2 regions of the Psychrobium sp. MM17-31 genome follow, and region 1 is predicted to be linked to the other one. Evidence: predicted binding sites of a transcription regulator. Region 1 holds the regulator's gene; the other holds the start of a gene.

Evidence for each region. Region 1 encodes FliA, which starts transcription of late flagellar genes. Its sites were predicted from a motif close to CTAAAGNTNNNNNNNNNNNNGCCGATA; they were not measured.
Region 2: a site for FliA is predicted at 1,329-1,355, ahead of MHM98_RS17950 (DUF5610 domain-containing protein). Genes of this name have one in related genera too.

Annotation. Positions count from the first base shown of each region.
Region 1 is NZ_JAKRGA010000001.1:376,741-393,474, reverse strand. Features, by position in the region: gene flhA (flagellar biosynthesis protein FlhA) at 1-1,897, shown strand, start outside; gene flhF (flagellar biosynthesis protein FlhF) at 1,912-3,354, shown strand; gene MHM98_RS01690 (MinD/ParA family protein) at 3,390-4,232, shown strand; gene MHM98_RS01685 (RNA polymerase sigma factor FliA) at 4,225-4,941, shown strand; gene cheY (chemotaxis response regulator CheY) at 4,976-5,362, shown strand; gene MHM98_RS01675 (protein phosphatase CheZ) at 5,384-6,121, shown strand; gene MHM98_RS01670 (chemotaxis protein CheA) at 6,136-8,361, shown strand; gene MHM98_RS01665 (chemotaxis response regulator protein-glutamate methylesterase) at 8,400-9,560, shown strand; gene MHM98_RS01660 (flagellar motor protein) at 9,553-10,305, shown strand; gene MHM98_RS01655 (flagellar motor protein MotB) at 10,295-11,257, shown strand; gene MHM98_RS01650 (ParA family protein) at 11,261-12,031, shown strand; gene MHM98_RS18900 (chemotaxis protein CheW) at 12,047-12,880, shown strand; gene MHM98_RS01640 (chemotaxis protein CheW) at 12,908-13,399, shown strand; gene MHM98_RS01635 (DUF2802 domain-containing protein) at 13,442-13,837, shown strand; gene queA (tRNA preQ1(34) S-adenosylmethionine ribosyltransferase-isomerase QueA) at 13,958-15,004, shown strand; gene tgt (tRNA guanosine(34) transglycosylase Tgt) at 15,138-16,262, shown strand; gene yajC (preprotein translocase subunit YajC) at 16,360-16,686, shown strand; gene secD (protein translocase subunit SecD) at 16,715-16,734, shown strand, end outside.
Region 2 is NZ_JAKRGA010000007.1:108,140-124,873, reverse strand. Features, by position in the region: gene MHM98_RS17950 (DUF5610 domain-containing protein) at 67-1,281, opposite strand; gene trmA (tRNA (uridine(54)-C5)-methyltransferase TrmA) at 1,447-2,544, shown strand; gene MHM98_RS17940 (DUF1422 family protein) at 2,565-2,915, opposite strand; gene fabR (HTH-type transcriptional repressor FabR) at 2,919-3,533, opposite strand; gene MHM98_RS17930 (fatty acid desaturase) at 3,743-4,858, shown strand; gene MHM98_RS17925 (bifunctional adenosylcobinamide kinase/adenosylcobinamide-phosphate guanylyltransferase) at 4,892-5,383, opposite strand; gene MHM98_RS17920 (glutathione S-transferase) at 5,483-6,106, shown strand; gene MHM98_RS17915 (glutathione binding-like protein) at 6,103-6,771, shown strand; gene MHM98_RS17910 (GTP-binding protein) at 6,789-7,796, opposite strand; gene MHM98_RS17905 (MerC domain-containing protein) at 7,789-8,214, opposite strand; gene MHM98_RS17900 (TonB-dependent receptor) at 8,402-10,780, shown strand; gene MHM98_RS17895 (5-methyltetrahydrofolate--homocysteine methyltransferase) at 10,816-12,186, shown strand; gene MHM98_RS17890 (EAL domain-containing protein) at 12,211-14,718, opposite strand; gene MHM98_RS17885 (LytTR family DNA-binding domain-containing protein) at 14,884-15,732, opposite strand; gene MHM98_RS17880 (acyltransferase family protein) at 15,899-16,734, shown strand, end outside.

The DNA.
Region 1 (16,734 bases):
TGCCTTTCCCAGCGTATTGCTTATTGCAACGTTATTGCGTCTTGCGGTAAACGTCGCTTCAACCCGTGTTGTTCTCCTTGAAGGTCACGAGGGGGGAGACGCAGCAGGTAAGGTTATCGAGGCTTTCGGTTCTGTTGTGATCGGTGGCAACTATGCCGTTGGTCTTGTGGTCTTTCTAATCCTCATCATCATCAACTTTGCGGTAGTCACTAAAGGTGCCGGCCGTATTTCAGAAGTTAGCGCCCGCTTTACCTTAGATGCTATGCCAGGTAAGCAAATGGCGATTGATGCTGATCTTAACGCAGGGATTATCGATCAAGATACCGCCCGTGAACGCCGGGCCGAGGTTACCAAAGAAGCGGATTTCTACGGTTCAATGGACGGTGCCTCAAAATTTGTAAAGGGTGATGCCATTGCTGGTATTTTGATCTTAGTTATCAATATTATCGGCGGTTTTGTTATCGGCATGATCCAGCATGGTTTAACCATGAGCCAAGCGATTGAAATCTACACCTTGCTAACCATTGGTGATGGATTAGTTGCGCAAATCCCATCACTATTACTTTCAATAGCGGCCGCGTTGATGGTAACTCGTCAGAATGAATCTGAAGATATGGGTAAGATGGTTTACTCGCAAATGCTAAGTAACCCAAAGGCGTTACTGGTAGCCGGCGGTATATTATTTGTGATGGGTATCATTCCAGGCATGCCTACAATTGCCTTCTTATCAATGGCACTCATTTCTATCGGTATTGGTTATAAGCTTTATAGACAAGGTGAGCAGAAAACAGAAAGTGGCGAATTAGCGACCGCAGGAGGCGCACCTGCGCCAACTTCTACACCAGAGCCTGTGAAAGAACTCGGTTGGAGTGATGTAAATCAAGTTGATGTTATCGGACTTGAAGTAGGATATCGCCTAATTCCATTAGTAGACGTTGGCCAAAGCGGCGAGTTATTGTCCCGCATTAAAGGCGTACGTAAAAAATTATCACAAGAATACGGTTTTTTAGTGCCAGCAGTACATATTCGCGACAACCTTGATTTAAATGCTAATAGCTATCGAATATCACTAATGGGGGTGACTATTGGTGAGGCTGAAATTCGTCATGATTGTGAATTAGCGATTAATCCAGGACAAGTTTTCGGTGCGGTTGAAGGTACGCCAACCACAGATCCTGCGTTTGGTTTAGAAGCCGTGTGGATTGCACCGGAACAACGAGAGCATGCGCAAACACTTGGTTATACCGTTGTTGACCCCGCGACTGTGGTGGCAACCCATATTAGCCAATTACTCACCAACAATGCATCGCAATTACTCGGTCACGAAGAAGTACAGAATCTACTAGACATTCTTGAGCGTCAATATCCTAAATTGGTAGAAGGCCTAGTGCCTGACTTGTTGCCATTAGGTGTGGTGGTGAAAGTGATGCAAAACCTACTCGGCGAAGGTGTACCTGTCCGTGACTTGCGTACTATCGTACAAACGCTAGTAGAGTATGGTGCGAAGAGTCAAGATCCTGACGTCTTGACCGCCGCTGCGCGTATTGCGCTCAAGCGTTTAATTGTACAAGAAATCAATGGTATAGAGCCTGAATTATCTGTGATAACATTAGCGCCTGATTTGGAACAGATGTTGCACCAGACGATGCAAGCATCTGGTGGCGATGCTGCCGCTGGTATGGAACCAGGATTGGCAGAGCGTCTACAAAGTTCGTTAGCAACTGCGACCGAGCAATTAGAGCTTGAGGGCTTGCCTGCTATCTTATTGACGTCAGGTGTATTAAGATCGACATTATCGCGCTTTGTGAAGAATACTATTCCGGGACTCAGAGTCCTGTCATATCAAGAAGTGCCCGATGATAAACAAATAAAAATTGTCAGCTCAGTTGGCCAGTAAGGTAGAGGTAACCTTTGAAAATTAAACGTTTTTTTGCAAAAGACATACGCGCAGCACTCGATGAGATAAAAGTCACATTGGGTCCTGACGCTATTATTATGTCTAATAAAAACGTCGAAGGTGGTGTTGAAATTGTTGCGGCAATTGACGAAGACAACAATGCAGTAGTTAAAAAGCCGAGTGCTCCTGCTGTAAGTGAACAGGCGACGCAATCACCGGTTGCTGCAGCAAATGCTGCGCAAAGCAGCCAATCTGGCGACAATAGCTGGGATACGACAAATCGTTTTGAACGTGAATTTAACGATGACCAAGTATCTCTTTCTGGTTTTCAACAACGACTCATTAAACAGCAAGCGCAGAATGCTGTGTCTGAATTAACACCTATCCAGCCAGAAATGGCGGAACCTACGGTGCCAGTTAATGCTAATAATATACCTGATGAGCTGCCAGCATGGGCCCAGTCGTTAAACGAGCCAGTGCAACAAGCAGCAGTACAGAATCATCAAGCTCACGGCTTAGAGCAATTTAATGCATCGACTGAGAGCCCTGTGATTGAAGAGCTTCGTCAAGAAATGGCTTCAATGCGTCAACTGCTACAGCATCAAGTAAGCAGTCTAATGACTCAAGATGCTAGTCGTCGAGATCCTGTACGTCATCTTATTAGTAATGAACTAATTCGTTTAGGCTTTGATGCCAATGTCGCGCAACAATTGTTGGTTAACATCCCGGCTAACAGCGATATTGAACAAGCGAAAGCCACTCTAGCGACAACAATGTTTGAACGTGTTGCCTCTACGCGTAATGACGTATTAGAGCAAGGTGGTGTGGTAGCACTGCTTGGCCCAACAGGTGTTGGAAAAACAACAACTGTCGCAAAACTTGCGGCGCGCTATGCGATGCGCTTTGGTCAAGAAAATGTCGCAATGATAACCACTGACAGTTACCGTATTGGCGCCTATGAACAGCTTAATACTTATGGCAAGATCATGGGCTGTCCGGTGACTGTTGCTAAAGACGCCCAGCAATTGGCGGACGCCATTTATCAATATCGCACTAAACGATTAGTGCTTATTGATACCGCCGGCATGGGGCAGCGTGATATTCGTTTAAACGAACAGCTCACAACATTAATGAATTCGAGCCATGTTGCTATTCGCAGTTATTTAGTACTGCCGGCGACGGCACAGCGTCAAGTTCTAGAAGATGCTATTACTCAGTTTAGAAAAATTCCGCTAACTGGCGCTATCGTCACCAAAATGGATGAAGCTATCAGTGCGAGCGAAATTTTAAGCGTTGCTATTGGCAATGCATTACCCATTGGTTATTTAACCAACGGTCAGCGCGTCCCAGAGGATATAGGGGTCGCAGATATTAAAAAATTAATAGATAGTGTAGTAGAGCACATTGGCGAGAATGCCGATAATGACTCTCAAGATATTGCAAGATTTAACAGGTAGGCAGTAAAGTGGATCAAGCGAGTGGTTTAAGAAAAATGAATCAGAATAAAATGATTAAAGTAATTGCTGTAACAGGTGGTAAAGGCGGCGTTGGTAAAACCAATGTTTCTCTTAACCTTGCAGCATCACTAGCCCAGCAAGGAAAACGCGCTTTGGTACTCGATGCCGACCTTGGTTTGGCAAATGTCGATGTGATGCTTGGCCTGCGCGTTCAGAAGAATCTATCTCACGTCTTATCTGGTGAGTGTGAACTTGATGATATTATTGTTCATGGACCACAGGGCGTTAGTATTATTCCTGCGACTTCAGGCTCGCAATCAATGGTTGAGTTAGATCCAGCGCAGCACGCCGGACTAATTCGCGCCTTTAGTGATATGCGCCATGACTTTGACGTATTAATCGTCGATACCGCTGCTGGTATTTCGGACATGGTAGTGAGCTTTGCTCGCGCCGCACAAGACGTCATTGCCGTTGTGTGTGATGAGCCTGCCTCAATTACCGATGCTTATGCACTGATTAAGTTATTATCTCGTGAGCACGGCGTATTTAGAATCAAAGTTGTTGCCAACATGGTGCGAAATATGCGCGAAGGGCAAGAGCTGTTTGCTAAGTTAACTCGCGTAACAGATCGCTTCTTAGACGTTGCGTTAGAGCTTGTTGCAACAATTCCGTTTGATGAAAATGTACGCCGTTCGGTCCGTAAACAAAAACTCATTTCAGAGCTATTCCCACAATCTCCTGCATCGTTAGGATACAAAGCGTTAGCAAATAAGGTGATGACATGGCCGATTCCAAATCAGCCGGGTGGCCATCTAGAATTCTTTATTGAACAGTTGGTTGACAATCGCTTCCAACAACGGGAAAACACGAGTGAGTAAGGCCGCTGCTTACGCCAGTGCTGCGCCAACTAACGATCAGTTAGTTGTCATTCACGCTGGCTTAGTCAAAAAAATAGCCCATCATCTCAAAGGGCGTTTGCCGGCTAATGTACTACTGGATGATTTGATTCAATCGGGCATGATCGGACTATTGGAAGCGGCGAAAAACTTTGATGGCAGCAAAGGCGCAAGTTTTGAAACCTTTGCTGGTATTAGAATACGCGGCGCCATGTTAGATGAAATCAGGCGTGGCGATTGGGTACCGCGCTCAGTGCATCGCAATAGCCGAATGGTTATGCAAGCCATTGACGAGTTGCAAAAAGAGTATGGTCGCGATCCCAAAGATTATGAAATTGCAGAAAAGTTATCAATAAGCCTAGACGAATATGCTCAAATGCTTAATGATATATCTACAGGTAAGATTATAGGTATAGAAGATCTCGGTGTATCAGAAGATGTTATTCATACAGATGATGAACACAGCGATGATTCTTTTAACCACACAGCATCGGAAAAATTTCAAGGTGCATTAAGTGACGCGATCAAGACGTTACCAGAAAAGGAAGCGTTAGCACTATCGTTATATTACGACGAAGGGCTTAATTTAAAAGAAATAGGATTAGTTTTAAGTGTTAGTGAATCGCGAGTGAGCCAAATCCACTCACAGGCGATGGTAAGACTTAAGAGTCGATTAAATAGTTGGACGTAATTGCAGCTTAGCAATGTAACATTTGGAGAATATTTTGGATAAAAATATGAAAATTCTTGTTGTTGACGATTTCTCAACAATGAGACGAATCATCAAAAATCTTTTAAGAGATTTAGGATTAACCAATACGCAGGAAGCTGATGACGGTCAAACCGCCCTACCAATGTTGAAAGAAGGCGACTTTGATTTTGTAGTAACTGACTGGAATATGCCGGGTATGCAAGGTATTGACTTGCTTAAGCATATTCGTGCAGACGAAAAACTCAAGCACCTTCCTGTATTAATGGTTACGGCTGAAGCCAAGCGTGAACAAATTATCGCTGCGGCACAAGCTGGTGTAAATGGTTACATTGTTAAGCCGTTTACCGCAGGTACGTTGAAAGAAAAATTAGACAAAATTTTCCAACGTATTGAATCTTAATTCGCCGAGCTAGGAAGATATATGACGAATAATGAGACGGCTCACATCTCGTTAGAAGAAGCTCGTGAATTGGTTAGCGCATTAGAGCAAGGAGATATTGCTCAAGCTAATCAAATCGTAGAAGCCGCGAGTCAAAAGATTGAACATGAATTGTTTGATGGTGTTGGTAAACTGACTCGACAATTTCATGATTCATTCACCGAAATGAGTATGGACGAGAGATTTTCTTCAATGGTTAATCTTTCGATTCCCGATGCTAAAGAGCGCTTGGAATACGTTGTTACTATGACAGCGGAAGCGGCTGACAAAACCATGGATGCCGTTGATGAATGTTTGCCTTTAGCGCAAAAGCATCAAGAAACCGTGCGCGATATTCTCCCATCTTGGGAACGTTTAAAAGACTGTAAGATCAAAGTAGGCGAGTTTAAGTTATTACGAGATAAATTAGACGCCTATTTTGCCGAATCTGTTAAAGATGCCGATGAGCTAAACGTCAAGCTTAACGACATTGTATTAGCCCAAGGCTATCAAGATTTAACGGGTCAAGTACTGCAGAAAATTTCAGAAATGGTGAAAAACGTCGAAGAAGATTTAATTAATCTTCTGAAACTGTTTGGTCAGCATGAGAAAAAGGAGCCTGTAGATAAGATTGACAACTGCATCGAAGCCGATGGACCTATGGTTCCAAAAAACAAGCAGCACGATGTAATGTCCGGCCAAGATGATGTTGATGATCTACTGTCAAGTTTAGGTTTTTAAAAGGATTGTAAGCTATGTCGTTTGATGTTGATGAAGATATACTCCAGGATTTTTTGATTGAAGCTGGCGAAATTCTCGAGCTGCTGCAAGAGCAATTAGTTGAACTAGAAAATAATCCTGATGATGCTGATTTATTAAATGCAATTTTCCGTGGTTTCCACACCATTAAAGGTGGTGCTGGATTTATGGGCTTAAAAGAGCTGGTAGATGTTTGTCACGGTGCCGAAAATATATTTGATTTATTACGTACCAACCAGCGTTCAGTAACACCTGAGTTAATGGATGTAATCCTTGAGGGTCTCGATACCGTCAACGACATGTTTCATTTGGTGCAAGCGCGCGAAGCGCTGACACCGGCAGAACCTCGACTACTTGAAGAGCTTGCTCGCCTTAGTCAGCCAGAAGGTGCCGCGCCAGCGGCAGAGCCTGAGCCAGAACCAGAACCTGAGCCAGAACCCGAGCCCGAGCCCGAACCTACTCAAAGCGCAGCTGAAGTAGCTGACGATGAAATAACCGACGAAGAGTTTGAAGCGCTGCTTGATGATTTACACGGTAAAAATGGCAGTGTTAGTGCACAACCGTCGGCACCAGAGTCTTCTGAAAGTAGCGACAGTGATGATATTACTGATGATGAATTTGAAGCGTTATTAGACGAATTACACGGTGCTAAAGGTTCGCCAACGCCAGCTGCTTCTGTCGCTGCAGCATCTGATGAAATCACCGACGACGAGTTTGAAGCCTTCTTAGATGAATTACATGGTAAAAAAGGCTCGCCGTCAAACGTTGAATCTGCAGTGTCTAAAGCGAGTGAACCAGCTAAGGCTGAACCTGAATCAGACGATATCACTGATGATGAATTCGAAGCGCTATTAGATGAGTTACAAGCCGCTAAAAATTCTGAAGCACCAGCTAAGCCAGCTGCCAAAGAAACACCTAAGCCAGCGCATAAAAAAGCCGCGCCAGTAAAAGAGCCTGCGAGTGCGCCAAAAGCCGCTCCAAAAAAAGCCGCGCAAGTACCAGCTAAAGCTTCAGAAGCGAAAGCCGCTGCTAGTAAGAAAGCAGCCACGCCAGCTGCTCAGGCTGAAACTACAGTGCGCGTTGATACCGCGCGTCTTGATGAAATTATGAACATGGTGGGTGAGCTAGTACTGGTTCGTAACCGCCTTGTTAGTCTAGGTCTAACCAGCGGCGATGAAGAAATGTCTAAAGCCGTTGCAAACCTAGATAATGTTACTGCCGATTTGCAAGGTTCAGTAATGAAAACGCGAATGCAGCCAATCAAGAAAGTATTTGGCCGTTTCCCACGCGTAGTACGTGATATGGCACGTAGTCTTAAAAAAGACATTTCCCTGACAATGGAAGGGGAAGACACAGATTTAGATAAAAACTTGGTTGAAGCACTAGCCGATCCGCTAGTTCACTTGGTACGTAACTCGGTGGACCACGGTATTGAAATGCCCGATGACCGTGAAGCCGCTGGTAAACCGCGCACCGGTACTGTTGTGCTATCAGCGTCACAAGAAGGTGACCATATTCTACTGTCGATTAAAGACGATGGTGCTGGTATGGATGCCGAAAAACTTAAGAGTATTGCGATTTCTCGTGGCGTGTTAGATGAAGAAAGCGCGGCGCGTATGAGTGATGAAGACGCATACGAACTAATTTTCGCACCAGGTTTCTCAACTAAAACTGAAATTTCAGATATTTCTGGTCGTGGTGTGGGGATGGATGTTGTTAAAACAAAAATTACCCAACTAAACGGTACGGTTAAGATTTCATCTGAGAAAGGTGTTGGTACGGTTTTACGTATCACGGTTCCGTTAACGCTGGCTATTATGCCAACACTAATGGTACAGCTTGATCAGCAGATCTTTGCATTACCGTTAGCGGCCGTTAATGAAATCTTCAATCTTGATTTAACCAAAACAAATATTGTTGATGGCCGCAAGACCATTACTGTTCGAAATCGCGCTATTCCACTGTTTTATTTAGATGAGTGGCTCAGTAAAGATTATTGTCATGGCAAGGATAGAACAGAAGGTCACGTCGTCATTGTGCAAATTGGACCACAAACTGTTGGCTTCGTAGTTGATGGATTGATTGGCCAAGAAGAAGTTGTTATTAAGCCATTAGGCGCATTGTTACACGGTACACCAGGCATTTCAGGCGCGACTATTACCAGTGATGGTAGTATCGCATTGATTGTCGATATTGGTAACTTACTCAAGCACTACGCTTAGTAAGGATCAAGTGCCTTTGGTAGGAGGAATTACCTTAAATGAGTATTAAGGTATTAATTGTTGATGATTCACATTTTTTCAGACGTTGTATTGGTGACATCATCACTAAAACACAGGGAATGGAAGTTGTTGATTACGCTAAAAACGGTCAAGAAGGCGTTGATAAAGCACTGTCGTTAAGACCAGATGTCGTGATGATGGATATTGAGATGCCGATCAAAAACGGCATCGACGCCACCCGCGAAATCATGTCAAAGCATCCAATGCCGATTTTGATGTTTTCGTCATTAACCCACGAAGGCGCAAAAGCGACCCTTGATGCACTAGATGCCGGTGCCGCTGATTTTCTACCTAAGAAATTTGAAGAGATTGCCGGTTCCGGCAAAGTTGCTACTGAGCGTATTACCACCGCGATAAAAGCGCTAGGTGCACGTAGTGCTGCAAGACGCCCAAGTACGATTTCAACACCGACACCATCGGTTTCACGTACTAATGAGCGCGCAGTTCCCCCTGCCTCTCGTTCCCGTGGGACAACATACAATAATCAACCTCAGGTTATCAAACGAGCAACATCGATTCCTGAGCGCGCAGCACCTGCCCGTAGTAGCGGAGTGGCCAGTGCCAGTGGTAAAAAATACTCGTTACTTGCTATAGCCTCATCAACCGGTGGCCCTGTTGCGCTACAAGCTGTGTTAAGTAAATTGCCTGCTAATTTCCCGCACCCGATTTTAATGGTTCAGCATATGCCTGCTGCATTTACAGGGGCTTTTGCCGAGCGTTTAAATCGCCTGTGTAAGATTGGCGTGCAAGAAGCAAAAAATGGTGATGTATTGCGCCCTGGTCAAGCCTATTTAGCGCCAGGCGGCATGCAAATGCTGCTTGAACGAGGCAATCGCTTAAAAGTAGTGCCAGGTCCTAGTGACTTAAATTACAAGCCTTGTGCCGATGTAACCTTTGCCACTATTTCAAAGTACAACGAAGGCAATACGCTTGCTGTTGTATTAACGGGAATGGGCGCCGACGGCTGTGATGGCGCTAAAATGTTAACCACTCGCGGCGCGACTATTTGGGCGCAAGACGAAGCGACTTCAGTTGTTTATGGTATGCCACAAGCCGTTAAAAAAGCGGGCTTAACTGATAAAGTAATGCCAATTGATGTCATTGGCGAATCAATAGTCAAAGAGATGGCCCATGGATAGGTTGAGCTTATTTGGTCTTATATTAGCGCTAGTCGCTATTATTGGTGGCCAAGTGCTCGAAGGCGGCTCTTTGGCTGCCTTATACAATGGCCCGGCGCTATTAATTGTTGTAGTCGGTACTGTTGCCGCGGTCATGATCCAAACGCCGTGGCATTTGTTTGTTCGTAGTTTTATTTTACTTAAATGGGTACTTTTTCCGCCGCGCTTTGATATTCAAGGGCGTATCGATACCTTAGTTAAATGGTGCAATATTTCCCGCAGCGATGGTTTCTTACCGTTAGAGAATCAGCTTGAAAAAGAAGACGATCCTATCGTCCGCCAATGTCTAATGATGTTGATTGATGGTTCAACGCCAGAAGTGCTGCAAGAAACCATGGAAACCCAAATCTACTTTCAGCGTGATGAATTTGGCCACAGCGCCAAAGTGTATGAATCTATGGGGGGCTATAGTCCGACGTTAGGAATTCTTGGAGCGGTACTTGGTCTTATTCAATCGATGCAGTATTTAGATCAGCCTGATGCGCTGGGCGGTGGTATTGCAACAGCGTTCGTTGCAACTATTTATGGTGTTGGTTTTGCCAACCTTATCTATCTGCCTATTCACTACAAGTTACGCCATATTATTTTTCAAAATACTCTTTACTACGAGATGGTACTTGAGGGGACTTTGATGATTCACCGCGGTGAAAATCCACAAACCATCAGTCGCCGTCTTGATGCTTACAAGGTGGCTTATGCTCAATAATCGCCGCGCACAAAACCTAGTTCAAGAAGATACCCATCTTGAGCGATGGTTAGTGTCGTACGCCGATTATATGACTTTATTGTTCGCGCTTTTCGTCGTTTTATATGCCTTTGCCTTGATCAAAGAAGAGAAACACGCCATTTTATCCAATAGTCTTGGTGAAATTTTTCATCTTGCGGGAAAAAAAGAGCAGGGCGGATTAGGTAAAGTCGAGCAAAATAGCAGTGATACGCCGCTAACTTCTGGCGATAAAGTGGCTGAGCTTAACGATTTTAATAAGGGCTTACTCGATGAAGTAGGCTCTGAGCCAGTACCTGGTGATAGTCAAATTGTGAAACCAGAGGTTAAACACCTAGGTACGCCATTCTCGTCGATGAAAGAAAAGTTGCAGCAAGATCTTCTTGAAGTGGTGGAGAAAGGTTACGCGCAAATAGAACAAGACGATAATTGGTTAACCATTGAATTTCGAAGCGGACTGTTATTTGACAGCGGCAGTGCGGTAACACGCAGTGCAACTAAAGCAGTTTTGCGTCAGGTAATTGGTACTATCGCACCGGCAAATAATTATGTGCATGTACGTGGCTACACCGATGATCAATCGATAAATAACGAGCAGTTTCAATCAAATTGGCAACTGTCTTCGGCGCGAGCCAGTGCCATCGTACAAGAGTTACAACAACTTGATATTGCGCCTCAGCGTTTAGCCATCGAAGCCTATGGTCAATATAGGCCTAAAGTCGACAATACAGATGCTGCTACTCGTGCGCAAAATAGACGGGTGGTTATTGCTATTAGTAAGTTTGGTTGGGTTAAACCGCCACCTGTTGTCGCAACTGCCACCGAGCAAAAAAAAGCGCCGCAACAACCGCAGCCTTTACCCGATAGTAAAGAAATTCAAGTTATCGAATTACCCAACGGTGGAATTAGGATCACCACCCGTAGACAGGAGTAACGTGTGAAAGTTTGGAGTATTGCAAATCAAAAAGGCGGTGTGGGCAAAACCACCACTGCTTTGACGTTAGCTGGGATTTTAGCGCGTAGAAACAAGCGTGTGCTCTTGGTCGATATCGATCCGCATTCTTCAATGGGCTTTTCGCTAGGCGTTGATTGTGATGAATTGGAATATTCGCTGTACGATCTATTTACTTGCCCTGAAAAATTTATCGACCGTTTAACCCAGCGCGTTATTTGTAAAACCAATGTCGAACAAATCGATTTGATTCCATCGTCGATGGCACTAGCAACACTTGATCGAGAGCTTGGCCATAAGGAAGGCATGGGCTTGATCTTAAAACGTATTTTGGCGGGAGTATCAGGCCAATACGATCACGTTATCGTCGACTGCTCACCAGTACTGGGCGTGCTAATGGTTAATGCCCTCGCGTGTAGCAGTAAGGTTGTAGTGCCGGTGCAAACTGAATATTTGGCGTTTAAAGGCTTAGAGCGCATGATTAAAACACTGCTGATTATGCAGCGGTCAAATAAGACGCCATACAATTATTTAATCGTACCAACTATGTTTGACCGCAGAACCAAAGCGAGTCTCCAGTCGCTGGAAACAATGAAAGAAACATTTGAGCATCGCGTGTGGGATAAGGTTATTCCCGTCGATACAAAATTTAGAGACGCCAGTGAGCGTCATTTACCATTGCCCCAGTTTGCACCGCGTAGTCGCGGCGTCGTGGCTTATGGATTGTTATTAGATACGCTATTAGCAGAAGATTAATTCGGTAAGTTATTTGTGGACGAAAAAAAATTAATGGAAAGCCGCTCGTCAAAGACGGTGAAAGACTTCTTTGATGTGCTGCTCGATGAGCCAAAACAGAGTGCGGTTGAAACGCAGCCACTGGAAAAGCTGTTGGAGAAAGTGGGTGATGTGGCGCCGCAAGTGGAATTATCGCCTGAACTTGTTGATCCGTCATTACTGAGTGAAACTCAAGCAGAACCAGAAATTGTTGTAGAAGCTACACCTGCAGCTGAGACAGTAGTGGAGCAAGTCGTTAAAGAGCGCGTTGAGATTAACGTAGAAGAGGTTGTTGAAGAGCCTGTCAATGAAGCAGAAACAGCGACTGAGACCGAAGAACAAGTTGCAACATCAACAGGGCCTTTACATCGCAATACGTTAATGGATGAGGTCGAAGAAGGTTTTCCAGCACTGTTTTTTGAAGTGATGGGGCAAACTTTTTCAGTGCCACTAGTAAAGCTCAAAGGAATTTACCGCAAAAAATCGTTAACCAAGTTAATCGGCAAACCAAATTGGTTTAGCGGCGTGCAAATTGAGCGCGACGAAAAGCTTAACGTGATTGATACAGCGCGTTATTTGATGCCTGAAAAATACGGAGCCTCACTAGAATATTCACCAAATTATCAGTATATTATTGTTATTGGTGATAGTAATTGGGGCTTAGAGTGCAACAGACTCATCGATAGCACCACATTATCATTTGACGAAATTAAATGGCGAACTGACGTGACGCGGAGTCCTTGGCTTGCTGGAACAGTTAAACAACGGATGTGTGGCTTATTAGCCGTCGATGCCTTAATCGAATTATTTGAAAGCAATGAGACGAAATAACGGCTCGCTGTAATAGAGGAAATTAAAATGAATGCAGAAACAGAAATGTCAGTGAATTCAGTCGATAACGACGAAATGCTGCAGTGGGTTACATTCAAGTTAGAGAATGAAACATATGGCGTGAACGTAATGCAAGTTCAAGAAGTATTACGTTATAGCGATATTGCACCAGTGCCAGGTGCGCCTTCTTATGTGCTAGGTATTATCAATCTACGTGGTAGCGTTGTAACTGTTATCGATACGCGCTCGCGTTTTGGTTTGCCGCCGTCAGACATTACTGACAATACTCGCGTTGTGATTATCGAATCAGACAAGCAAGTAATTGGTATTTTAGTTGATAGCGTTGCTGAAGTTGTTTACATGAAAGCATCTGAAATTGAGCTCGCACCTAACGTTGGTACCGACGAAAGCGCTAAATTTATCAAGGGTGTATGTAACCGAGAAAACGAACTACTTATCTTGGTTGATTTAGACAAACTATTAAGTGACGAAGAGTGGGATGACATCGCGTCATTCTAATATTCACTATTAGTAATTAGAGATAGGGCAGCAGGAATAAACATGAACTCGTTATTTTTATGGATTATTCCTGTTGTTTTATTTTTAGCCATTATTGGATTATGGCTAGCTCTCCAAAAGCGCCAGCGTCAAATTAGCGCGCTAAAGTTATTGTTTCACGAGCAGCAACGTCAAATCGCTACTATCAAAGATGAAATTCACGAATTGCGCAATGGCACCTTAGGTGTTGGTAGTCGTGTTCAAGACGTTGAAGGCAAGCTCGCTCAGGCGATGGAACGTCAGGAGCAACTCTCTCAGGTCAATACTGATCCACAATCTAAACTCTACGGCCATGCCATGAAAATGGTTGAGCTTGGCGCCAACGTAGAAGACATTATGAAAGAATGCGATTTACCTCGTGGTGAAGCCGAACTGTTAGTCTCCCTGCACGGTAAGTAATCCATAGTTCGAATACTGCCAATTCTCCCTCACTTTCACGATAAAAGCGCCGCCAGACTTGCTTATTGCACGGCGCAATAATAGACTAGCGCCGCACTAATTTTACGTTGACAGTTTTTCATGAAAGTATCCGATTTTTCTTTTGATTTACCACCTCATTTAATTGCCCGTTATCCGCAAGCTGAGCGCACTGCAAGCCGCCTTTTAGGGCTTGATGGTGCAACAGGTGCTATTAATGATGGCCAGTTTGTTGATGTTCTCGACAAAGTGAATGAAGGTGATTTGATGATCTTCAATGATACTCGAGTGATCCCTGCACGAGTGTTTGGTCAAAAAGAAAGTGGCGGTAAGCTCGAAGTATTAGTTGAACGTATGTTAGATGAACATACGGTCTTGGCGCATGTACGTTGTTCTAAATCGCCAAAGCCCGGCTCAAAAATCATTCTCGATGGCGGCGTTAACGTCACTATGGTCGCGCGCCATGACGCGTTATTTGAACTTCGTTTTGAAGACAGTCGTAACGTGCTCGACGTATTAGAAAACGTGGGTCATATGCCGCTGCCACCTTATATCGACCGCCCAGATGAAGATAGCGATAAAGAACGCTATCAAACGGTGTATAACAAGAATCCAGGTGCGGTTGCCGCACCTACTGCAGGCCTTCACTTCGACGACAACATTTTGGCAAAAATCAAAGAAAAAGGCGTGAAAATAGCCTTTGTCACATTGCATGTTGGCGCGGGCACTTTCCAGCCAGTGAAAGTAGATTCGGTGACAGACCATGTCATGCACAAAGAATACATCGAAGTATCAGAAGAAGTGAGCGAACTTATTAAAGCGACGAAAGCTGCCGGTAAGCGCGTTATTACTGTGGGCACAACGTCGATGCGTTCAGTTGAAAGTGCCGCTAACAAAGCGTTAGAGAATGGCGAATCGATGGCGCCGTTCTATGGGGATAGCGACATCTTCATTTATCCTGGTTACGAATTTAAAGTGGTCGATGCCATGGTAACCAATTTTCACTTGCCGGAATCTACCCTCATTATGCTTATCAGCGCCTTTGCGGGTTTTGACAATGTCATGAAGGCCTATCAACACGCAATAGCGCAAGAATATCGATTCTTTAGTTACGGCGATGCAATGTTTATTGAGAAAGCGCCGCAGTAAATACTAACACCGTTTAAAAATTACAAAACAGTCGCCCCCATTACTTGAAATTGTCGGCGGCTGTCCACACATCATTATTTAACAACGCGCTAGTGCGCATTTTAGTCAGACTGTTTATCTGGCAGGAAATACTATGAAATTTGAATTAAAAAACACCGATGGTCGCGCGCGTCGTGGTCAATTGCAATTTGACAAGGGCACGGTAGAAACACCGGCATTTATGCCAGTTGGCACCTACGGCACAGTAAAGGGCATGACCCCAGAAGAAGTGGGTGATAGCGGCGCTGAGATTTTATTGGGCAATACTTTCCATTTGTGGCTACGCCCTGGCATGGAAGTGATGCGAGAGCACGGTGGATTACACCAGTTTATGAATTGGAATGGTCCAATTTTAACGGATTCTGGTGGTTTCCAAGTATTTAGCTTGGGTAAAATGCGCAAGATCACTGAAGCTGGGGTAACCTTTAATTCGCCAGTCAACGGTGACAAGGTGTTTATGGATGCCGAAGTATCGATGGAAATTCAATACGATTTAAATTCCGACATCGTGATGATTTTCGACGAATGTACGCCATATCCAGCAAGCTGGGAAGATGCGAAGAAGTCGATGGAAATGTCGTTGCGTTGGGCGAAACGCTCGCGTGACAAGTTTGATGAATTGAAAAACCCAAATGCACTGTTTGGCATTGTTCAAGGCGGTGTTTACGAAGATTTACGTGACATCTCACTAGAAGGATTAACGGATATCGGTTTTGACGGCTACGCTGTTGGTGGTTTAGCCGTAGGTGAGCCTAAAGAGGACATGCATCGCATTTTACGCCATGTGTTGCCGAAGCTGCCAACCGACAAGCCGCGTTATTTGATGGGTGTTGGTAAGCCAGAAGATTTGGTAGAAGGCGTGCGCCGTGGTATCGATATGTTTGATTGTGTGATGCCAACGCGAAATGCGCGTAATGGTCACCTATTTACTACGACAGGTATCGTGAAGATTCGCAATGCCAAACACAAAATGGATACCTCGCCACTTGATAGTGAATGTGATTGTTACACCTGTAAAAATTACAGCCGTGGTTACTTGCACCATTTAGACAAGTGTAACGAGATCTTAGGTGCGCGTTTAAATACTATTCACAATTTGCGTTTTTACCAGCGTGTGATGCAAGAGCTACGCGATGCTATCGAGGCAAACCGCCTTGAAGAGTATGTAACTGAGTTTTATACCCGTCAGGGTAAAGAAGTTCCTGAGTTAGATTTTTAATAGCAGGATCATAATTTTACGACCCTTTCATATGACTTATGTGGTAGGGTAGGGTCAATTTTTTTAATCGTTTAATTATAAAAACAAAGGGGAAGTAATGTTTATTTCTAATGCACATGCAGCGGCAGGCGCGGCACCAGGTGGTGAATACGGTAGCTTGATCATGTTAGCCGTTTTCGGTTTGGTATTTTATTTTATTATCTACCGCCCGCAAGCAAAGCGCGTTAAAGAGCATAAAAACTTAATGTCGTCGATGAACAAAGGCGATGAAGTGCTAACAAACGGTGGCATCATTGGCAAAATCGCTAAAATTAGCGACGACAACGATTACATCCAAATCGAAATCAGCGAAGGCTTACAAATCACAGTAAAGAAAGATTACGTTTCAGCTGTATTGCCAAAAGGCACGATGAAGTCTCTATAAGAGGCGGCTTTTAAACTAAGGATATACCATGTTAAACAGGTACCCATT
Region 2 (16,734 bases), on a different contig from region 1:
CAAAATATCACGACTGTAAAAGACATTCCGTATTCTCTATCAGTCGTGATTAATTAGCAATAAGGTCTAAGTTGAAGGGGTCTCAGCCTTATTTTGTGCATCAATTAATTGTTGATTGAAGTTGCTAAAGTCTATGGCTGATTTATTTAACATATCGTCTAATGCATTAATCTGCTGCTCTGCCACATCTTGCATCAGTTGCTTCAAGTTATCTTTGTCAAACAGCGACTCACCGCTTTCCATGATACCGTTAAGATCTTTTACGTATGGTGACAAGGTAGCAAACGGCGAGCTTGAAGCACTCGGTGAATAGTGTTCGCGAATTGCCACTTGTTTAACTTCTTTAAAGTCTAATGAATATTGGGCAATTTGGCTGGCATCAAATCCAAGTTCACTGGCTTGCTCGAAAGCTTTCTGGACATCGCCATTGAAGAACTCGTCAGCCAATCCATTAATATCTTCAACCAATGAATTAATCGCCTTTAACTCTTCATCGTCTAACTCGCCGCTAACTTCAATGCTAAATGATTGGCTGCGACTATAGTGTGTCTCTGACGAGTAACCATTTTCATTCGACTGTTGAGATTGCGCTAATGTCGTCGAGCTACCAAAACTAATATTAATATCGTCACCATCGCGCGTCTTAATAGAAATGCTGCCAGTTTCAGTCTCTTGTAATCCTAGTTCTCTTGCTACCACATTCGGCGCTGCTGTCGTTTGCTTGCCAAATACATCAGCTTCAAGATCGTCAATACCCTGAGTAATTAAACCGTAACTGCGATCCATTCCCTCTTTAACATCGTCTGATAACATGTCCATATCGCCGAGCTCTTGGCGTGCTTGCTCAAATCCCATATCAACACCTTCGCGCGCTTGAGCAAACATTTCAGCGAGTTTGTCATCGCTCGCACCGCTTTCTTTTGCACCCATGATCGCTTTGCCGACAAAGTCCATCACGTTCTTCGCTACTTCTTCAAAGTCAAAGCTAATTGGCTCAACATCAATCTTATCTAGGATTGAACCACCTTCAGTTTTAATTGTGACGCTTTCATTCACTGACGAATGAAACTCCAACTTGCCACCGAGCTTGAGCTCTTTATTAAGGGCAGACATCAAAGACTTAGCACCAATCAACAGGCGATTATTATCAGTTGTTAAGAAGTCTTTTTTCTCAAAAGTTTCTTTCGGTGCATCGCTAGATTTTGCTTTTTCAGTGGCGACGTTAGCTTTGTCGTTATTAAGCTTTTGACGATCAGCCTGTGGTAAGGAATTGATTTTCATGATGTCTCCAATATTTGCGATGATGAGAGCCTAGCGTTGTCTGATCTTATCGGCAAATCCTAAAAAAACTTAACTAAAAATGTTCAAATAATAGACTCAAGCGCTGGACAAAATTACAAAAGTCCCTAAACTTCTGCGCCACTGTTTATACCTAGGAAAAAGATCATGTTACCAGGCTTGGTAGATGTTGCTAATTATGATGCGCAACTCAACGATAAGACATCGACACTGCAAACATTAATGCAGCCATTCAACCCACCAGCGGTTGAGCGCTTTGCTTCAGAGCCATCACACTATCGTCTGCGCGCTGAGTTTCGCGTCTGGCATGAGGGAGATGATCTTTACCACATCGTATTTAACTCGCAAACCAAAGAAAAAGTGCGCGTTGACCAATTCCCATCGGCGTCGCGTTTAATTAACGACATGATGCTAGCGTTAATGGAAGAGCTGAAAGACAAGCCAGTACTACGTCAAAAACTCTTTCAAATTGACTACCTATCGACCCTGAGTGGCCAAATTGTAGTATCACTGCTTTATCATCGTCAGTTAGATGATGCTTGGGAAACAGCGGCACGTGAACTAAAAGCTCGTTTAGGCGAACGCTTTGATGTGCAGCTAATTGGTCGCGCTCGCAAACAAAAAATCTGTTTAGATCACGATTACGTCATCGAAAAACTCAATGTTAATGACCAAGAACTTATTTATAAACAGGTAGAAAATAGCTTCACTCAACCCAATGGCGGCATCAATCAAAAGATGTTGGAATGGTCTATCGATATTACCAACGACGCAACTGGCGATTTACTGGAACTGTACTGTGGTAACGGTAACTTTTCACTGGCATTAGCGCAAAACTTCGATCGCGTATTAGCGACAGAGATCGCTAAGCCGTCTGTTGACTCAGCGCAGTACAACATCAGTGAAAACAACATCGACAACGTCACTATTTTACGAATGGCGGCGGAAGAGTTTACAGCGGCAATGAATGGAGAGCGTGAATTTAGACGCTTGAAAGGAATCGATTTAAAAAGCTTTAACTGTAATACGATTTTGGTGGATCCACCACGCGCTGGACTAGATGATGAAACCTTGAAGATGATTCAAGCTTACGACAACATTATCTATATTTCGTGTAACCCTGAAACATTGGCGGACAATCTAAAAACGCTAACTCAAACGCACGATGTGGCCAAGTTAGCGCTCTTTGATCAATTCCCATATACCCATCATATGGAATCTGGTGTTTACTTAACTCGTAAGTAACACCTAACTATAGACTGGGATTAGCGCTTGAATAATCCCAGTTTATGACACATCCAAAAAATCAGCACCATACAGATAATTAGCGGGAAGAAGTTACTGCCGATTTCTGGTTTGATAACGCGAATACACACCGAATAACTCAACGCACCTACGATAAAACTCGCGCCAGTTAACAGAGGAATATCCCCTTCGATGGCATTAGTTTTGTATTCTTGCAGCATACAGTAAAACGCCAATACACAACTGATTAGTGGGAATATAGATAACTCAACTTCGGCTACAGTCAAACCGTTGAGTACCGCATTGGCACTCATACCCGCGACTAATGCGAGGACTAAAATTTTAGCGTCTTGCCTAGAAATCGGTAACATAGATTACATCTCCTTTGGATTTTTTGATAAATAATGCGCGCCACTTGCAATCATATGTAACTTCATTATGACCCGCTCTGCCAATTCTTCTTTAGCATGATTCGACATATCTAGCGCTTCAGCGCCTGCGCTAAACACGACAATAAGCATAGCCTCACTCTGGATGCGTGCGAGATTTTTATCGAGTTCTGACGTTTGCAATAAATAATCTGTCAATTCATCGACAAAATGCCTAATTTCACGATTTACCGCCTGTCTAAAAACCGCGGCGTTACCTGAGCGCTCTTGCAGCAACAAACGAAAAACATTGGGATTCGATTCCACAAACTCCATAAAGGTCTCGGTAGAAATTCGAATTACGCTGCCGCCCTTGTCGATGCGTTGGCGCGCTTTGCGCATCAATTGACGCAGCATTAAGCCGCCTTCATCAACCATGGTTAAACCAAGCTCGTTCATATCTTTAAAATGACGATAAAACGACGTTGGGGCAATGCCTGCTTCACGGGCAACTTCTCGCAAACTCAAATTGGAAAAGCCATGTTCAGCCGATAGCTGATTAAATGCCGCTTCAATCAACGAACGTCTTGTCTTTTCTTTTTGTTGCGCCCTAACGCCCATAATTTTCATTCCAAAGTACTTTGCTAATAAGCGCTAGAGTAATGCAAGGGAGCTCGGTTCACAACAGATATTACAACCACATTCCATTGCAATTAATGACTTAGCGCAAAACGCGCTTTAAAAAGCGAAACAAATGTACGCTGAGTGTTGAAATAACAAATCGAACTGGCGTACACTTGTAAGCTCAACGTACAACTTTTGGATTTCTTATGAAAAAGCCACCACTAATTTGGACTAATATTCTTGTTTTCAGTAGCACGCTATTAGCCGCTGTCATTTTAGTGCCTTGGTATGAATTAACCTATGGTTTTGATGCCTTCGTTATTATTGCTGCGGTTATCAGCTTGTTTTTCTGTGGCATGTCGATCACAGCGGGTTATCATCGCCTCTGGTCACATAAAACCTATCAAGCCCATTGGAGCGTCCGCTTACTATTTGCCATTGGCGGCGCCTTTGCAATGCAAAACTCAGCGTTACATTGGTCTAGCGATCACCGCGTTCACCACAAATTTGTCGATGACAATGACAAAGATCCATACAGCGCAAAGAAAGGCTTTTGGTTTTCTCACATCGGCTGGATGCTGCGCAACTACAATCCAGATACCTACAACGATTACAGCAACTGTCGCGATCTTCAAAAAGACCCAATAGTGATGTGGCAACACAAACACTATTTGATCCTTACTCTAGCCACCAACTTCGGTTTTGCTGCATTAGTTGGTTGGATGAGTGGCCAGATGCTTGCGAGCTTTATCGCCGTTGGCGTAACGCGTTTGGTATTGAGTCATCACTTCACATTCTTTATTAACTCATGGGCTCACATGTGGGGCAGCCAACCTTACACCGACAAAAACACTGCTAAAGACAATGCGCTGTTAGCGATTTTTACCCACGGTGAAGGCTACCACAACTACCACCACATCTTCGAAATGGACTATCGCAATGGCATCAAGTGGTACCACTATGATCCAACTAAATGGTTAATCAAAGGCTTATCTTTAATTGGCTTAGCATCAGGACTGCGTAAAACGCCACAATTAAAAATTGAGCAAGCCAAGCTGGAAATGGTGCTTAAGCGCGCTAACCAGCGTCTTGATTTACGCCACGACGCCGAAGAATTAAAACAGAAAATTCAGGACGAATACGACGAATTAGTGGCCAAACTCAATGCCTTTTATTCTTTGCAAAAACGCTTATTCGACGATAAGAAAAAGCAATTGCTACAAGACTTTGAAAAGCTAGAGCTAACTGCTCAACTTGAAGAGCTGAAAAACGCCGTGGCCCAACAACGACAATCTTGGCTGGCAATGGCTAAAGTAGCTTAGATATGAACTCATAAAATAGCGCTCAATTGAGCGCTATTTGATTCTCTCTTCTATCCCAAAACTCACTCGATAAACTTCATCGCACTGTTTCGCGACAAACTGACCGATAATCCCACTCAAATCGACAAAACGACGTGACTCTTTATCGATGGGGATAATGCCGCAGCTCACATCATTGAGTACAAAAACCACATTACAATCTACTTCAAATAGCTGCTTAAGCTCATCAATAAGCGCTGATTCATCGCGCTGTAAGTTGTTAAAGATCCACATCGATAAACAGTCAATTAAGTATGTTTCTCCAGCCTTGACCACATCCACCAACGAATGTGCAGCTTCGATAGTTAAAAACTCTGCTTGTCGTTCGACAAGATGCCTATCTATACGTTGCTGCATCTCACCATCACTATAACTGTTGTCGTAGGTTGCAACGTAGTGCGGCACACCGTCACTTATCGATAACGCCTTTGCGCTGGTCGCACTACTCTTGCCACTCTTTTGGCCGCCGAAATATAAAGCCTTCATAAATTCACTCTTTTTAACAACTATTTACAACGATGCTCTTCCCACCGCTGGCGTTTTTGATTACTTTAATAGCATATTATGTAAACAGTGAGGTTATACATGAAAATATATGAATTTCCCATCGCCCCAAACGCACGTCGCGTGAGTATTTTCTTAGCAGAAATTGGCTTAGAGGTAGAGCGAGTCAACGTCGATATTCGCGGCGGAGAAAACCTAACCCAAGAGTTTAAAGAAAAAGCCGCCAACGGACTGATCCCCTTTCTTGAACTCGACGATGGTACCTGTATCTGTGAATCTGTCGCTATTTGTCGTTATCTAGAGAGCGTTCACGGCCAACCCGAACCATCGCTATTTGGTGAAACACCACTAGAAATGGCCAACATTGAGATGTGGCACCGCATGGTAGAATTCCAAGTAATGATCCCGCTATTGCAAGCCTTTAGAAACATCAGCGGCATCTATCAAGATCGCGAAAATATCAATCAAGAATGGGGTGAAGAATCTAAGCAACGCTTTATCGATGCCTTATCCACTTTTGAAGTCCAACTTGGTAACAATGCCTTTGTGGCTGGTGATCGTTTTAGCGTTGCCGATATAACACTGTGGTCTTTCCTCAATTTTGCCCGCGTCATTAAATTTAAACTTGACGATCAAACGCCAAATCTAGCGCATTGGTTTGAATCAATGAAAGCCCGCCCTTCAATTATGAGTACTGAGCCATGATCACCCTATACACAGCGCCAACGCCTAACGGCCATAAAATTTCCATCGCCCTAGAAGAAATGGGGCTAGATTACGAAGTTGTGGTGCTTGATTTATCAAGCAACGAACAAAAACAATCGCCATTTGTCGATATTAACCCTAACGGCCGTATTCCTGCGATTGTCGATCATGACAACGACGATTTTGCAGTTTTCGAAACAGGCGCAATCTTAGTTTACTTAGCAGAAAAGACGGGTAAGTTTTACTCGTCAGATCCCAAGAAGCGTTCGCAGCAACTGCAATGGCTAATGTTTCAGATGAGCGGCGTTGGGCCGATGATGGGTCAAGCCAATGTCTTCTATCGCTATTTCCCGAAACAAATTCCAGAGGCAATCGAGCGTTATCAAAACGAAGGTCGCCGTCTGTTTGAAGTTATGAACAACCAGCTGGCCAATAATCAATATTTAGCAGGTGATGAATATTCGATTGCCGATATCTCGACATTCACTTGGGTGCGAATTCACGAATGGAGTGGTGTGGATATTAGTGGCTTAGAACATCTACAACGCTGGCTCGATGAACTATCAGCCCGCCCAGCTTGTATTAAAGGCTTACAGATCCCACCATCACAAGAATTAAGCGACGAAGAGCGCGCCGCTCAAGTCCAGAAAATGCTAACCAAGTAGTTACATAACCGATGGCGCTACTGCGCCATCGCAAATAAGCTCACTTCAAGCTGCTGCGCTAATTCCTTCGCCGCAGACGCATCATCACTAATAAATTCCAAACGTGAATCATTACTCTCGTCAACTTCTTGATAGCTGAGCTCTTTACCGACAATGTTAAACGCGAAAATGCCTTGCGTGGTAATCAAAATCGCCTTTAAACGGCTAATACTCACTTCCTTAAGCACATTGAGTACGCGGTGGAAATCAAACTGTCGATGAGGTGCCATCGCCCAGCCAAAAGAGGTAAAGCCATCGCCTTCATTAGTTAAGCGCACACAATCTTGTGTCGCCAATTGCTCAGCAACGTCGAATGTTTTACTGCGCATACTAATGGCAGGTACTGGCGTTTCTGTCGCTTGATAACAACACGGCGCGTCGAGCACAGTCTTGGCGCGCTGCCAATCAAAAGCGTGAATAAATGATTTCTCGCTTAAGTTATTGCTCGCTAGATAGCGTTGTAAATTGGCTTCTTCGACACCAGTGTAGAGATCTGTCTTGCTAGCAATGACAATATCAGCGACTTGCATTTGCTCCTGATAGCTAGGATTGTCCAACCAATTAGAGTCAAGGGCGCGGCGAGCATCCACCAGCGTGACCGTCGCTCGAACGTCTATAACTTTGCGATAATGTGGCGCTTGTAGCGTCGCCAAAACTTCAGCTGGATGGCCAAGGCCAGTTGGTTCTATAATCAGGCGATGAGGCTTTGCTCTAGCAATAAGTCGATTGAGAGTAATTTGCATACTCAAACCGGCGGTACAACACATACAGCCGCCTGGCACTTCGGCGATAAAGACATCTTGCTGCTTGGCGTCATTTAATAAGCCGCCATCAATCCCTACTTCGCCAAATTCGTTAACCAGAATCGCCCAGCGCTCCCCCTCGGGCTTAGTGCGCAGTAGTTTCTCGATGAAGGTCGTTTTACCGACACCCAAGGCCCCCGTGATAACATTGGTCGGAACTTGAGAAATTACATCACTACTCATTGTTCAAATCCGCCTGATAAGCTAAATCATATTGTTTTTTCATAGACTTTCGCATTTTTAAACTCAATAAATGCGCTGTAATCACTAAACAAGAGCCCATTACCGTAAGCAGCGTTTCACCAATGCCATGTACCATTCGAGACGAAGACAACAAAACGACACCTGCTATGGCTAACGCTAATAACCAATAATTTCTCGAGGCAAGCCATACTTGCGGCAAGCTAAGAATTAACATTGCAAAAACAGGCAACAACAACATCGTATGAACCCATTCTTCGCTTAACGCAGTGACCAGAACATTACCACCGAGCACTATGGCTAAAAATGGCATCACCAAACAATGTGCAATGCACAAGCCAGAAAAAAATATACCTAGCTTATCTTTTAGAGCCTGCTGTCCAACCATCACTTGTTCCATAAATTTAAAACCCCGTTGTGGCACTGGCCACCTGTTGAATGATTAATTGTAATATTATAACATCCAATTGCGAATGATACATTATAACATTACCATTTTTTAAATAGGAGTCTCAGTGAAAACTTCCGCCAAATTTAATCCCACTAAATTGAGTGCCATTATTGGCCTGCTTTTTAGTGCAAACGCCATGGCCCAAGACGTTTCAGGTGTTATCACCGATAAAACAGGTAAACAAATCGAAGGCGCAACCATACGTATCCTCGACACCAAACAAACCTTGGTAACAGGTAAAGACGGAAAGTTTGAGTTTTCTAATGCGCCAGACAAAGAGCTAGAATTGCATATTACCGCGCCGGGATATGCTCATCTCAATCATCATGTAACGTTAAATAACAGCAAAAATGTAACAATTTCTCTCGCGCGTTCAGCGATTGAAGTGATTGATGTTACCGCCACGCCATTTCATGCCTCAGTCATGGAAGCTGCGATTCCTGTGTCTGTATTATCTGGCGAGCAACTACGCAATCAACAAGCTGCCACGCTCGGCGATACGCTAGAAAAACAAGTTGGTGTACACACTAACTTCCACGCAGGTGTTGCCAGTACACCTATTATCCGTGGGCTAAGTGGTCCTCGCGTTATGATCACCCAAAACGGCTTAGATGTAAGCGACGTTTCTCGCGTTGGTCCGGATCACAGCGTAGCGACAGAGGCATCAACAGCAACTCAAATCGAAGTATTACGCGGCCCAGCAACACTATTCTTCGGTAGCGGCGCGATTGGCGGTGTCGTCAATGTCGTAGACGAGCGCGTGCCTACCAATAACACACCGTTTGGCGAGTTCATTCTTGAACACAACTCAGTTAACGATCAAAAACTGGCTGCCTTTAACGTTAAAAATGGCACTGACTCTTTTGCCGTTTACGCCGATGGCTTTTGGCGTGAATCAGAAGACTACAAAATTCCAGACGCCCCTCATCATGATGATCACGACGAACATGAACATAGCAACAAAATTGAAAACAGTGCAGAAGAATCAAGTAGTTTTACGCTAGGTGCCAGTTATTTATTTGATCAAGGCTACATCGGCTTTTCTGCGGGTAAACTAAAACGTGAATACGGCATTCCTGGTCACTCTCACGGTGAAGAAGAAACCCATGAAGATGAACACGATCATGACGAACACGCAGAGGAAGAAGCGGCTCACGGTAATGTCTACGCAGATTTAGAGCAAAATCGTTATCAAATGATTGGCGAATACAATTTCGACAGCGGTTTCTTTAGCTCGGCGAGTTTTAAAGCCTCTTACACTGACTACAAACACGCTGAAATTGAAGCTGGCATGGTCGGTACAACTTTTGCTAATGAAACCAGCGAACTTAAAGTCGATTTACTCCATGCTCCATACAATGGCTGGCGCGGCGGTATTAGCGTTCATGCCAAAGATACCGATATTGAAGCCGTAGGTAGTGAAGCATTCACGCCGCCATCAAATCAAAAAATGATTGCAATTGCTGCTATGGAAGAACGCCATTTCGGTGACTTCTTAGTTCAGCTTGGCGCACGTGCAGAGCGCGTAACGCTAGATGCCAATAACGTGCGCTTGCCACATCTTGACGCTCACGGACATGACGAAGACGGTCACGCAGAAGATGAGCACGAGCATGACCACGGTCATGAGGAAGAATCTGAACTAACGCGCGTTTTTGCAGTAGAACAAACATTCACTCCAGTAACCTTGTCTGCTGGTGTAGTTTGGGATTTCACCGAAGGATATAACCTAGGTTTATCAGTTTCACGCTCACAACGCGCACCTTCAGCATCTGAGCTACTATCATTTGGCCCGCACATCGGCACGCGCAGCTACGAAGTTGGCGCATTATTCGCTTTAGATGACCACAATGAAATTGGCTTAAGCCAACAATCTATTGATTTAGAAACAGCTAACAATATCGACATCAGCTTCCGTAAAACTCACGGCGATGTCGCCATCATAGTCAACGCGTTTTACAACCAAGTCGACAATTACTACTACCAAGCGGCCACAGGGCTATTTGGCAGCGATGGTCACAACCACGGCCACGCTCACGGCGATGAACACGATCACAGCGGCGAGCTTCCTGTTTATATCTTCAAATCACAAGATGCCACCCTTCACGGCTTCGAGACGCAAATCAATTGGAATATCAACGAAGAGTTCTCTTCGCAATTCTTTGCCGATTACGTGCGTGCGCGCCTTAAAGACGGTGGCGATTTACCACGTACACCACCAATGCGCTTTGGTACTAAGTTGAAATACCAACTAGAAAACTTCAGTGCTCATTTAGATGTTGTTCGTTACCAAGAACAAGACAAAGTTGCAACGCTAGAAACAGCAACTGACGGCTACACCCTAGTGGACTTGGGCGTTAGTTATCAGTTACCTCTCGCCGATTACGATATCAGCGTCTATGCCAATGCCAAGAACCTCACCGACGAATATGCCCAAGTGCACAGCTCTTTTGTTAAAGATATAGCACCGCGTCAAGGTCGCAGTTTCGCACTAGGTTTGCGCGCCTATTTTTAGGATCGAATAAAAGAATTTATTAACAAGGAACTATCATGAAAAAAACAATGAAACTAAGCTTAATTGCAACTCTGTGCAGTAGCTTATTGTTAACTGGTTGTGGCGATGCTGAAACCAACATCGTCGAGAAAGAGCCTGAGAAACCTGCAGCTGATGATGATCACGGACACGGCGGTCACGGCGACATTACGATCGATAGCTTAGGTCGCTTAGCGATCAGCTCACCAGATAGCGATAACATTGCCATCTTCGATTTAGACGACAGCGAATTATTAGGCCAATTTGCAACAACCCACAGCGGCAGTCGTATCACTGCATCAGTCGGGTATCGCTACCTTGTTGTTACTAACCGCGACAACGGCCACACCGGATTTATCGATGGTGGCTTATGGCGTGAAGATCATGTAGCGCATTTACATGATTATGAGCAAGCACCAGCAGCAATCGATTTTCATATCGACAGCAGCCGTCCAACGCACGTGGTAAAACACGACGGCGCTATGGCGATTTTCAATGACGGCGCAGAAGACGGTAGCATTGCGGCGTCGGTAAATTTACTGACCGATGAAAACATTACCGCAGCTAAAACAGATAGCGAAGTCATTAGCTTTGATATGAACATGCACGGTGTTGCCGAGCCACGTGGTGATTTCATCTTAACAACGGTACGTCGCGACGATGCAAGCAGTACATCAACGGCGAAAATCTTGCCAGACCAAGTTGCGGTTTATCACAAGCACGGTGACGAATATGAGCAAGACGTTATCTTTGAACTCACTTGTCCTAATCTACACGGTGCAGCGCAATCTAAAGGCTATGTTGCCTTTGGTTGTGGTGACGGCGTGTTCTTAGCCAAAGATGACGGCCATGATTTTGATGTTAGCAAAATCGCTAATCTAGATAACTTTGACACTCGCCGCGTTGGCACCCTATATGGTCACCACGAGCACGACTCGCTAATCGGTGTGGCGTCAGCCCGTGGTACAACACCAATTTTAGTGACTGTTAATGCAGCGGGCGGTGAAATGGAAGCTATTGATTGGCAACCACAAACCGATGCAGCGCCAGTGTCTTACGGTTTCTCAGCCGAAGGTGATGTTTTCGTTATCCTAGATAACCAAGGTTACTTAACGCTACTAGAGCAACACGTACACGACGGTGCAATCGAATGGGAATTTAGCTCTCGCGTTGATTTCACCGAGCAAGATGTATCGACAATGCCTGATGGTCAAAACTTTAGCTTAGTGATTTCACAGCACACGCACCTTGCTTACATTAGCGATCCACTAGCTAAGTCTATCGTTGCGGTTGATTTAGAAGATGGCGATGTAACTACGGCGCTAAGTCTAGACTTCACGCCTGCTAACATCAGCTGGTTGGGAATAAAAGAAGAGCACGCTCACTAAGGTGCTCTGATATTGTCATTGCTCCTAATCGAGGTTAGGAGCAATGCCATGTGTGGCTAAATCGACGATATCCTTCGCATCAACGGGTTTGCTAAAGTAATAACCCTGAATATATTCACACGCCAAATCTTGTAAAAACTGTAGCTGTTCTAGCGTTTCTACCCCTTCTGCAACCACGCGTAAATTCAGGTTATGCGCCATAACAACGATTGTAGAAATTAACTCTTCGTTGCCGATATTGCCGGGAATGCCATCCATAAAGCTGCGATCGATTTTCAAGAAATCCAATGGCATTTTAGTCAGCATACTCAAACTTGAATAACCGGTACCAAAATCATCCATCGACACCGTCGCCCCCATATCGCGAATCGCAGTCAGACAACTGATCATAGTATCGATGCCGTTTAACGCACTGGTTTCTGTAACTTCAATATCCAGCAGATAAGGCTGAAATCCCGTTTCAGCAATACCATTCTTGATTTGGCTAACCAAGGATTCACTAATCAATTGCCGCGCTGAGACATTGACAGAAACACGCATCGAAATACCGTGTTCATCTTGCCATGCTTTGCCTTGGCGCATTGCTTCAACGAGCACCCAATGACCAATTTCTTCAATGAGCCCGAGTTCTTCAGCCAATGGAATGAATAAACTCGGTGGTACATCGCCATTGACGGGATCGCGCCAACGAATTAGCGCCTCAACCGATTCAATGTCGTAAGTTTGTGCATTAACTTTTGGTTGATAGACCAAGCTAAATTCATTGTTTTTCAATGCTTGACGCAAACGCGATTCCATTGCTAATTGACGTTGCGATTGTTCATTCATTTGTGCCGAGAATAAACAAAAGCGATTGCGCCCTTCAGCTTTAGCGCGATACATCGCACTATCAGCGTGTTTAAGCAGCTCTTCGCGAGTGTCGCCATCTTGCGGATAAATGGCACAGCCAACACTGGTAGTCATCATCAGCTCACGACCGACAATAGACAACGGCTTATTCAAACTATCGACGATACGCTGTGCAGAACGATAAACATCTGCTTGTTCTTCGATATCGTTGAGCATCACCACAAGCTCATCACCACCAATACGAGCGATGGTATCGACCTCAGACAAGCAATCGGCAAAACGATCTGCCACTTCGCACAACACCTGATCACCTACCGAATGACCTAACGAATCATTAATGCGTTTAAAGTGATCTAAATCGACAAATAACACCGCCAATTGATTCTTGTGGGCGTTAGCTTGCAATAATGCGGCATCTAAGCGATCGTAAAATAACTGACGATTGGGCAACTTTGTTAGCGGATCGTAATACGCTAAATGTTCGATCATCGTCTCGGAATTTTTACGCTCGGTAATATCGTTAAAAATTCCAGCGTACAAAACGGTTTGTTTAATCGGCTCTTTGATGCGCGTGATGGTTAACCATTCAGGGTAAACCTCGCCGTTTTTACGACGATTCCAAATCTCTCCCTGCCAACGACCATGTTGGCTAATCGTTGCCCACATTTCATCGTAAAAACTCTTATCGTGTTGACCTGAGCTTAATAAACTCGCCGGCTTACCCACCGCTTCCTCTTCGGTATAGCCAGTAAGAATGCTAAAAGCAGGGTTTACCGATTGAATGATCGCATTTTCATCCGCCACCATGATGCCATCATCAGAGGCTTCAATAAGGGCATGAGCCATGTGCAAATTGAATTCTTTTTCTTTAAGTGATGCTTCGCTACTCGCCAGCGCGCTGCGGAGCCGAGAAACATAACTTTGCTCGATGCGATTGAGAATGTCAGAAAATGAAATAATACCGATAAGGGTGCCATCATCATCGTCAACGCCGAGGTGACGGATGTGGCGCTTTTCCATAAATGAGCGAATAGATAACAAACTCATGCCTTTAGGCACGGTAATTAACGGCTTACTAATGGCATCGATAAGCGGTAGTTGCAGTTGGTTAAGCGCCATTAAACGCACCACATCGCGTTCGGTCAGCAAACCAATTGGTTTATCGTCTTCAACAATGACTAATGCATCACATTGATGAATTCCCATATGGCGAATTGCTTCGATAAGAGTGCCGCTAATATCGAAATTAAGTTGGGTATGTTCCGGTAAGACAGTTTGTACCTGAGTCATACTCAAGAAATGCGTTGCATCTTGATGGATCACGATGTCACTTTGTGACAGTACGCCAACAAGTTGCTCTTCGTCGTTCACAACCACAAGATGACGTACATTGTTGCGTTTTAGCTCCAATGTTGCGTCATTTAATGACATTTCAATGCCTATGGTATGGATGCGCGTCGACATAAACTGTGAAATTTCGCAGTCAAAAACGCTTGGCTGATGAATGTTAACCTTTAACGCATCAGCTTCTGTCCAAATACCAATTGGAATATTTTGTTGAGTAATAATGATCGAGCTGCAATGTCGCTGATGCATCAACTTAGTTGCTTCTCGCAATGAAGTTTCTTTGCTGCACGTAACGACTCTGCGCTCTATAACATTATCTAGAGCACTATCATTCATAGTTGACCGACGACCGCCTCACCATCTGTCTATTTTTCACGTAAGTTGAGCGATGCTACCACATCGCAACCGCGCATTTTGACAAAGCCGAAGCATAATTGACTTAAATCAAAAAGGGCTAATTTTTAGTTCTAAATTGTAAGAAAGTCTTATTGATAATAACATTTAAATCGTCAATTTGAATTCGTCTTTAAAACGCCGAGATAGACTGAGTTTTTTGCCGGATAGCAAGGTGATTTCACTATCGCCATTGCCTGTCGGTTCAATAGATTCAATATTACTCATATTGACAGCAGCACTGCGGTGAACGCGACAAAACCCTTGTGCTTCCAATTGCGAAATTAACTTGGTCAATGTTGCTCGCATCGGATAAATACGCCCTTTAATATGCAAGTTGACATAGTTTCCCGATGATTCTAACCATTCGATATCTTTAACGTTTACGATAAATTCTTTGCCGAGCTTTTTAACTAATAGTCGTTCAAGCATTTTCACTTCGGGTTCATCTTCACTGTCAGCGACAGCAGTTGCCTCTCCCTGCAATCTGCTAAAGATAAAATCATACCCTTGAATAAAAACGACAAAGCCTATAAAGCTCCATAAATCTTTGCGATATTCATAAAGCAATTCGAACCAGATATCACCGAAGTCATAATCTTTCCCAACCAGCCAGTAAACGCCCTCTCTCAACGCCACCATAATGGCAACATGTAAAAGCGAAAAAGCGATTGAACCTATGAAAATCATTTTCAAAGTATGAGCCATTCGCCCCCAACCAATCGGCCATCGCTTAAAAGCAACAATGATCAATGGAAATAGTAGTAATGCACTGATAGCACTAGAGAACTCCCATACAAACGGCTCCCACACGCTAAAAGATAAGTCTTTTGAATTTCTAGCGGCTTCCATAATTGTCGAGGTCGCTAAAAGCACACTATTAATGAAAAACAGCAAACAGATAGCCCCAACTTCGTAGGCCGTTTTGAAACGTTGAAAATGTTTTAATTTACTCATGGCATCAGCTTAAATGATTCGACGTGAAATTGAAGAATCTTCAAAAATATTTCATCACACTATATTGCCGCTTATCCCTACTCATTGTAAATACGACACTTTTTATAAATATCTCCAATGTATTTCCGGCAGGATACTCACCACTGAATCCTAGCCGGCGCGACCAATGTCACCATTAAAATCGAAATTTAGAGACACTATCCAACAATTATTTGTACCAGATGTCACCGAATTACCTCCCCGTCGCCACGATCTCGATTGGTTAAGAGTCTTAGCATTCGGCTTACTCATCTTGTTTCACAGCGGCATGTTCTATGTCGAGAACTGGGGCTTCCACGCTAAAAGCCAATATCGCAGCGAAACACTAGAAAGCGTCATGCTACTCATACAGCCATGGCGTATGGCAATACTCTGGGTTATCGCTGGCATCGCCATTAAATTTATCTTGGCTAAGATCACGGCAGCCAGATTTATCTATCAACGTTCTTTACGTATCTTAATTCCACTGCTCTTTGGCATCTTGGTAGTTGTGCCACCGCAACTTTATGTCGAAATGACGCAAAATAACGACTTATCTATGGATTTTTGGACTTTTATGCAGGAGTTCTATAATCCTAACACTCAGGTTTTCGATAAGTATTCATCTGGGATCTGGCCGCATGTCGACGTTAATCACCTTTGGTTTTTACGTTCCCTATGGAAATACTCACTCGTCATTTTATTGCTAGCGCCATTGCTCAATACGACATTGGTAACACGAGCGACCAACTGGTTAATGAACAGACATATTACAGTGATTGTTCTAACATTTTCGCTGCCATTATTTACTTTTAGTCTTACCTTGGAAGGCGATGATACTCGTTACGCCGTCGGATTCACTTGCATGCTTTATGGCTACCTCATTGGCTGGCATGCTAATTTCTGGCATCGTGTTACAGCGCTGCGAATTCCATTACTTATCACTCTTATTGCATGTGCTAGCATCGTTATCACTTTCTACAA